2 regions of the Pseudactinotalea sp. Z1732 genome follow, and region 1 is predicted to be linked to the other one. Evidence: predicted binding sites of a transcription regulator. Region 1 holds the regulator's gene; the other holds the start of a gene.
The links. Region 1 encodes HrcA, which represses chaperone genes, less so after heat shock. Its sites were predicted from a motif close to TTNGCACTCGNNNNNNNCGAGTGCNAA; they were not measured.
Positions count from the first base shown of each region.

Region 2: the regulator HrcA is predicted to act here: its motif matches at 1,314-1,340, upstream of ACPL7H_RS16820 (Hsp20/alpha crystallin family protein).

Region 1 is NZ_JBMPQC010000002.1:233,065-236,465, reverse strand. Features, by position in the region: gene ACPL7H_RS04925 (PhoH family protein) at 1-438, opposite strand, end outside; gene dnaJ (molecular chaperone DnaJ) at 552-1,670, opposite strand; gene hrcA (heat-inducible transcriptional repressor HrcA) at 1,695-2,723, opposite strand; gene ACPL7H_RS04910 (DUF3097 domain-containing protein) at 2,909-3,401, shown strand, end outside.
Region 2 is NZ_JBMPQC010000013.1:3,288-6,688, reverse strand. Features, by position in the region: gene ACPL7H_RS16830 (PPOX class F420-dependent oxidoreductase) at 1-441, opposite strand, end outside; gene ACPL7H_RS16825 (class I SAM-dependent methyltransferase) at 520-1,266, opposite strand; gene ACPL7H_RS16820 (Hsp20/alpha crystallin family protein) at 1,416-1,853, shown strand; gene ACPL7H_RS16815 (hypothetical protein) at 1,928-2,395, shown strand; gene ACPL7H_RS16810 (DUF1905 domain-containing protein) at 2,457-2,768, shown strand; gene ACPL7H_RS16805 (C39 family peptidase) at 2,825-3,401, opposite strand, start outside.

The sequences.
Region 1 (3,401 bases):
GGCCGGCCCGATCCCGAACACCACCGTGTTGGCGTCGATGGCCTCCACGTACTGCTTCTGTCCCAGCGTCTTGGGCCGGATGGTGCGCCCGCGGCTGGACAGGATGTTCATGGTCAGCACCTCGGCGGGGCGTTCCATGGTCGCGGCGGTCAGGATCGTGATTGCCCGCTCCACCGCGTCGGCGGTGAGCGGCTGGGCCGAGGAGGCGATCTGCGTCAGTTCATCGATGAGCCGCTTGGCCAGGTCCACATCGCCCTTGGGGCCACTGAGCGCGATCTGGTTCCCGCGCACGTGCACATCGAGGCCGGGGAACCCCTCCTCCACGGCACGGAGCACCTCATCTCGCTGACCGAGCAGGGCCACCATCGGGACGTGCGCCGGTACGGTGACCTCCTCGCGGACATGGCCGGGTTGCGGTTCAAGGGTGGGATCGGTCATGGGCCGGGCCGTCGCCCAGGGTCTCCTTGCTCGGACGGGGTCCACACATCGTGGGGACCGGACACTGCGGAGTCTACGAGATCGACCGATCCGGCCGTGGTCTGGCCCTCGGGTCAGCGTCCGGAGAAGCGGTCCCGCAGCCGTGAGAACATCCCGGAGCCGGCCGGGGCCAGCCGCCCCTGCGGGCGTTCCTCACCGCGCTCGGCGGCCAGGTCCTTGAGTAGCCCCTCCTGGGTCTCGTCCAGCCCGGTGGGCACCCTGACCTGGATGTGTACGTGCAGGTCACCGCGGCGGCCACCACTGCTGAGCACACCCACGCCCAGTCCGCGCAGGGTCAGGACCTCCTCGGGCTGGGTGCCGGCACGCACGTCGATGTCCTGGTCGCCGTCGAGGGTCTCGATGGTCAGCACCGTGCCCAGCGCCGCGGCCGTCATCGGCAGTTCCACCGTGCAGTGCAGATCGTTGCCGCGGCGGGTGAACGTCGGGTGGGACTTCTCCCGGATCTCCACGTACAGGTCACCAGGGGGTCCACCGCCCGGACCGGTCTCACCCTGACCGGTGAGTTTGATCCGGGTGCCCTCGTCCACCCCGGCGGGGATGTTGATGTTGATGGTGCGGCGGGAGCGGACGCGACCCTCGCCGGAGCACTCGGCGCACGGGTGCTCGATCACGGAGCCGAAGCCCTGGCAGGCCGCGCACGCCTGGCTGGTCATCACATTGCCGAGGAAGGAGCGGGCTACCCGCTGCACCGAACCGCGGCCCCCGCACATGTCACAGGTGCGCGGACCCGTCCCGGGCGCACAGCAGGTGCCGTGGCAGGTTTGACAGACCACGGCGGTGTCCACCTCGAGGTCCTTGGTCACCCCGAAGGTGGCCTCCTCCAGCGTGACGGTGACCCGCAGCAGCGCGTCCTGGCCGCGCCGGGCCCGCGGGGTGGGGCCACGCTGGCCGCCGCCACCGGCAGCGGCGGAGAAGAAGTCGAAGATGTCGGAGAACGGGAAGTCCCCACCGCCACCGCCGTTCATCCCACCCAGTCCGCCGGCGTCGTACTGGCGACGCTTGTCCGGATTGGACAGCACGTCATGGGCGGCGGCGATGTCCTTGAACTTCTCGGCACCATCCGCTCCGGCCACGTCGGGATGGTGCTGGCGCGCCAACTTACGGTAGGCGCGCTTGATCTCCTCGGTACTGGCGTCGCGTTCGACACCGAGAACGGCGTAGTAGTCGCTCACTGATCGCTTTCTTGACTCATCGACTCAGGCGGACAGGATCCTGGACAGGTAACGCGCCACGGCGCGGACCGTGGCCATCGTGGTGGGGTAATCCATGCGGGTCGGGCCCAGGACCCCCACCTGGGCGATCGCCTGGCTTCCGGTCCCACCGTAACCCCCCGCGACCACGGAGGTCTCGGACAGGTGCTCGGAGGAGGTCTCGCGACCGATCCGTACCGCCGGCGAGGCACCGGAGGCGTCCTCGGCCATCTCCGAGAGCAACCGCAACAGCACCACCTGCTCCTCCAGTGCCTCCAGGACCGGTGAGATGGTGCGGGTGAAGTCGGTGTCGGATCGGGCCAGGTTCGCCGTCCCGGCCATCACGATCCGATCCTCGACGTCCTCCCCGACGGTATCCAGCACCGCGCTCACCACCTCGGCGACCATGGCCCGCTCCTCGGGGTCGAAGACGTTCTCCAGATCGGTCAGTGCGCTGCGCAGCCCGGGCAGTTCCCGGCCGGCACCCAGGGCGTTGATCCGGGCCCGCAGTTCCCCGAGCACCGCCGCATCCATCGCCTCGGGCATCGCCACCATGCGCTGTTCCACGCGCCCGGTGTCGGTGATGATGACCACCATCAACCGGGTAGCCGAGACGGGGATCAGTTCGACGTGGCGCAGGGCCGACCGGCGCAGAGAGGGGTATTGCACCACGGCCACCTGCTGGGTGAACTGGGCGAGCAGTCGCACGCTGCGCTCCAGCACGTCGTCGAGGTCCACCGCGCCCTCGAGGAAACCGGCGATGGCACGGCGCTCAGCCACCGATAGGGGCTTGAGCGCGGCGATCTGATCCACGAAGAACCGGTAACCCTTGTCGGTGGGGATCCGGCCGGCCGAGGTGTGCGGCTGGGCGATGTAGCCACCGTCCTCCAGCGCCGCCATGTCATTGCGGATCGTCGCCGGTGACACGCCGAGGTTGTGCCGTTCCACGAGGTTGCGGGACCCGACCGGCTCACGGGATCGCACGTAGTCCTGCACGATCGCGCGCAGTACCTCCAGTTGACGTTCCGAACTCATCCCGGGCCTCCTCTCCGCGTGGTCCCTCATCATGCGCCTCATGGTCGGCACCGGCGCCCCGAGGGCCCTTGGTGCCGTGATCGACCGCCACCGGCGGCAGTGTGGATCAGCACTCACCGGTTTCGAGTGCCAATTCTACGCGTCGCTGCGCCGAATACCCCAGCGATGTGCGTAGCCTCACCCGGATGAGCCCTTCGCAGTATCCAGGATTCGATCGTTACGGCACCGACGTGCTCTCCGCCGACCCCCACCCGGTCGCCGCACCGGTGCCCAAGGTCCCGGCCCAGGTGGGCCTGGTGGTGGAGGACGCCGAGACAGGCTTCACCGGTGCGGTGGTGCGGGTGGAGAAGTCCGGCGGGATGGTCGTGGTGGTACTGGCCGACCGGCACGAGAAGGAGCGGGCGTTCCGGCTCGGGCCCGGGTTCTGGGTGGACGGTAAGCCGGTGCACCTGGTCCTCCCACCGGCCAGTGCTCGGACTACCCGGGCCCGCACCGCCTCGGGTTCTCGCGCCGTGACCGGCGCCCGGGCTCGGGTGGCCCGGGCTTCCCGGATCTGGGTGGAGGGACGCCACGACGCTGAACTGATCGAGAAGGTCTGGGGCGAGGACCTGCGCCTGGAGGGAGTCGTCGTGGAGATGCTCGACGGCGTGGATCACCTTGCCCGCGCCGCAGCCGACT
Region 2 (3,401 bases), on a different contig from region 1:
TGGGAAGCCACCGGTGGCGATCGGACCCCAGCCGGTGATCTCAATGCGGAGCAGGGACTTGCCCTGGCGCACCATGGCCTCGCGGTACTCGGCCCAGTCCGGGTGCTCCCCCGAAATGCTGCGGAAGTACTCCACCAGTGGCTCGACGGCCTCGGGTACGTCGAGCACCTCGGCCGTCCCGTCCACCTGCACGTAGGGCCCGTTCCACTCATCGGAGTGCACCAGCATCGAGACCTGCGGGTTGCGCCGTGCGTTGGTGGTCTTGGCTCGTTCGGGGTAGGTGGCGATCACCACCCGGCCGGCCTCGTCGACTCCCGCGCTCACCGGCGAGACCTGCAGCCCTCCGCTGGCCTTGTGGGTGATCAGCGTGACCCGGTGCCGGGGGCGGATGAAGTCCAACAGTTCGGCCCGCTCCACGCGGGTGGCGGTGGCGATGCTCATGGCCCCCACGCTACCGCCACTCGGCCCGCGCCACCACGGACGAGGGCACTGCGCCTCCACTGGGCACCACCGTCACGGCTACCGGCCCGCTTCGATCAGGAACCGGGTGCTGTGCGCCACGAACGGGCCCTCGGCCTGGATGCGCTCATGCAGGAGCTCCAACTGCGGACGGTAGGCCTCCACGGTGAACCCCGGCACGATCCAGATCACCTTGCGCAGGAAGTGCACCACGGCGGCAATGTCGTTGAAGGCCATCCGTAGGCGGGCGGTCTGCAGGTCCCGCACCCGGAGCCCGGCCCCTTCGGCGGCGGCCACCGCTCGCTCCGGACTGCGTCCGTCGGAGGGTTCGAAGTCCCCCAGCATCGCCTCCGACAACTCGTGCACACTGGCCTTCCCCACCTGTTGGGACAGGTAGGTTCCGCCTGGACGAAGCACCCGGGCGACCTCCTCCCAGAGCACCACGGTGGGGTGGCGGGAGACCACCAGGTCGAAGGTGCCGTCGTCGAACGGCAACGGTTCGGTGTCCTCCACCTGCACCACCTGGCCCCCGAGCGCCGTCAGTCGTGGGCGGGCCAGGTCGAGGTTCGGGGGCCAGGACTCGGTGGCGCGCAGCAGTGGTGGGACGTGCGGTATCTGCGCGAGCACCTCGGCCCCACCCGTCTGGACGTCGAGCATCGCCCGCGCGGTGCCCGATCGCTGCGCGACCAGTCCGGCGTAGCCCCAGGGCGGGCGCTCCTCGCTGGCCCGGCCGGCGAACCAACTGAAGTCCCAGCCCTCGGTGGGTACCGCCGCACCCTCGGCGAGCAGTTCGTCGAATGTCGTCATCACCCCATGGTCGCACCCGTGTCACCCCAATTCGTGAGCACCAGCCGTTAGCACTCTCGGCATGAGAGTGCTAAAATCGGCCGTGACAACGGTCGTCTTCATCGGGCCTGGAAGGTCCGGGCCCGGGTATCCACTCGGAGGTGATGGTGATGGCAACGCGAATCGACCCGTTCCGCGAGATGGACCGTGTATTCAGCAATGCGCTGGGACAAGTGATGTCCTCCGGACGCAGCAATGCGATGCCGATCGACCTGTATCGCGATGGGGACAAGTTCGTTCTGAACATGGACCTTCCCGGGGTCGATCCGTCCTCGATCGATGTCGACGTCGAGGACCAGACGCTGACAATCCGTGCTGAGCGCGGACAGGCGGAGAACCAACAGACCCAGTGGCTCGCGCGGGAGCGGCCCACCGGCACATTCGCGCGCCAACTGATGCTCGGTAGCGGGGTGTCGGTGGACCGGATCGACGCCTCATACGCCGATGGGGTGCTGTCGCTGACGATCCCGGTGGCCGAGGAAGCCAAGCCTCGCAAGATCGAGGTTGCCCACTCGAGTAATCAGTCCAGGATCGAGCAAGCGGGCTGAACCATGCGGTGGTGGCGGGTGCCCGGCCGGGCTGGCCCGCCACCACCGGTCCACCTGCGTACGGAGGCAGGAGCGTGTCTCACCCGAAGCGGTACCGGACCAGGGCCGAAGCGATCGAGCAGTCACTGGTTCCGGCACTGGCCGAGCACACCGATGACGTCGACGTTGACGCCGTCTTCGAGGCCACCTTCAGTTACACGGTCGAGCGCGACGGCGCGGGCAATGAGATCGAGGGCACGGGGGGCTATGAATCGGTAGCCACCGAAGGCGAGATCTGGTCGGTCGCGGCCGAGCATGCCCAGCGCATCATCGCCGTGGACTCCGAGTCGCCCGGGGGTGAGCATCACGAACCCCCCGGCCAGATCTCGGTGACCATCCCCTCCACTCGCGTCGAGGTGGAGGTACTGTCGCTGCCCGCGCGGCTGAGCCCGGCCACCTGGGAGGAGCTCATCGACCAGCGCCTCCGTGAAGCGAACTGGAGACGCGTGAGCGAGTGGGAGGACGGCGGTAACCGCGTGCGGGCGATGGTCGTGCGCACCTGACACCCGATGCCCATCGCGGGCGTGCCGCAGCGAGCCTAGACTGAGCGGTCGAGGAGCAGTGATGACCTGGGATTTCGAGGGCGAGATCTGGTACTGGCGCGGCCCCGCCCCGTTCTACTTCATCACCGTACCCGAGCCGATCAGTGCCGACATCCACGCCGTGGCCGCTGACGTCAGTTACGGCTGGGGGGCGATCCCCGTCCGAGCGCGCATCGGTGCCACCACCTGGCAGACCTCCATGTTCCCCAAGGAAGGCCTGTACGCACTGCCGGTGAAGGTGGCGGTACGACGGGCTGAGCAGATCGACGATGGTGACCTGGTCTCAGCCCACCTGGAACTGGAGCCGGGACGGCCCCAGATCACCGTGAGATGAGGCGCGTAGCCGCGGCCTGCAGTGTGGGCCAAAGGATGCCGTGAGTGCCAGCCGGTTCAGACCCAGTTCGGTTCCGCCGCGTCCACGGGCTCGGGCAGGGCGTGGCCCGGGGGTGCGATGACGTAGACGAGGCCGCCCGACGTGGTCAGCCAGAGGCTCTCGAACTGGTCGCGGCGGTAGGTGACGCGCACCTTGCCGTCGTCGGCCTCGTCCTGGGAGGCCGGGTCGTTGACCACGACGTCTCCGTCGGAGTCGAACCCTACGATCGTCAGCAGGTGCCCGTTCGTCCCGTATCCGGCGCCGTCGAGGTCGGCTTCGGTGAACGACATCGAGCAGACCAGGGGGATGCCGGCGCTGATGAACTCCTCGGCCTCGCGCAGTGACCGCAGCCGGGTGATGTAGGCCCGGGCGCCCCGCTCTCCGGCGTAGGCCGCGTTGAACGCCCAGTTCCCGGCGCCCCCGTAGGTGTAGTCGAAGACATACCGCGTGACGTGGTCAACCTGGGGGCGCTGTTCCCCCTCGATATCCACCCATCCGGTCTCCTCGGCATCGGGGCCCAGGCCGAAATGGTCCAGCACCATCGCAGTGCAGGTCGGTGAGCACCAGGCCTGCCCTCCCCCGTTCCACTCCGGG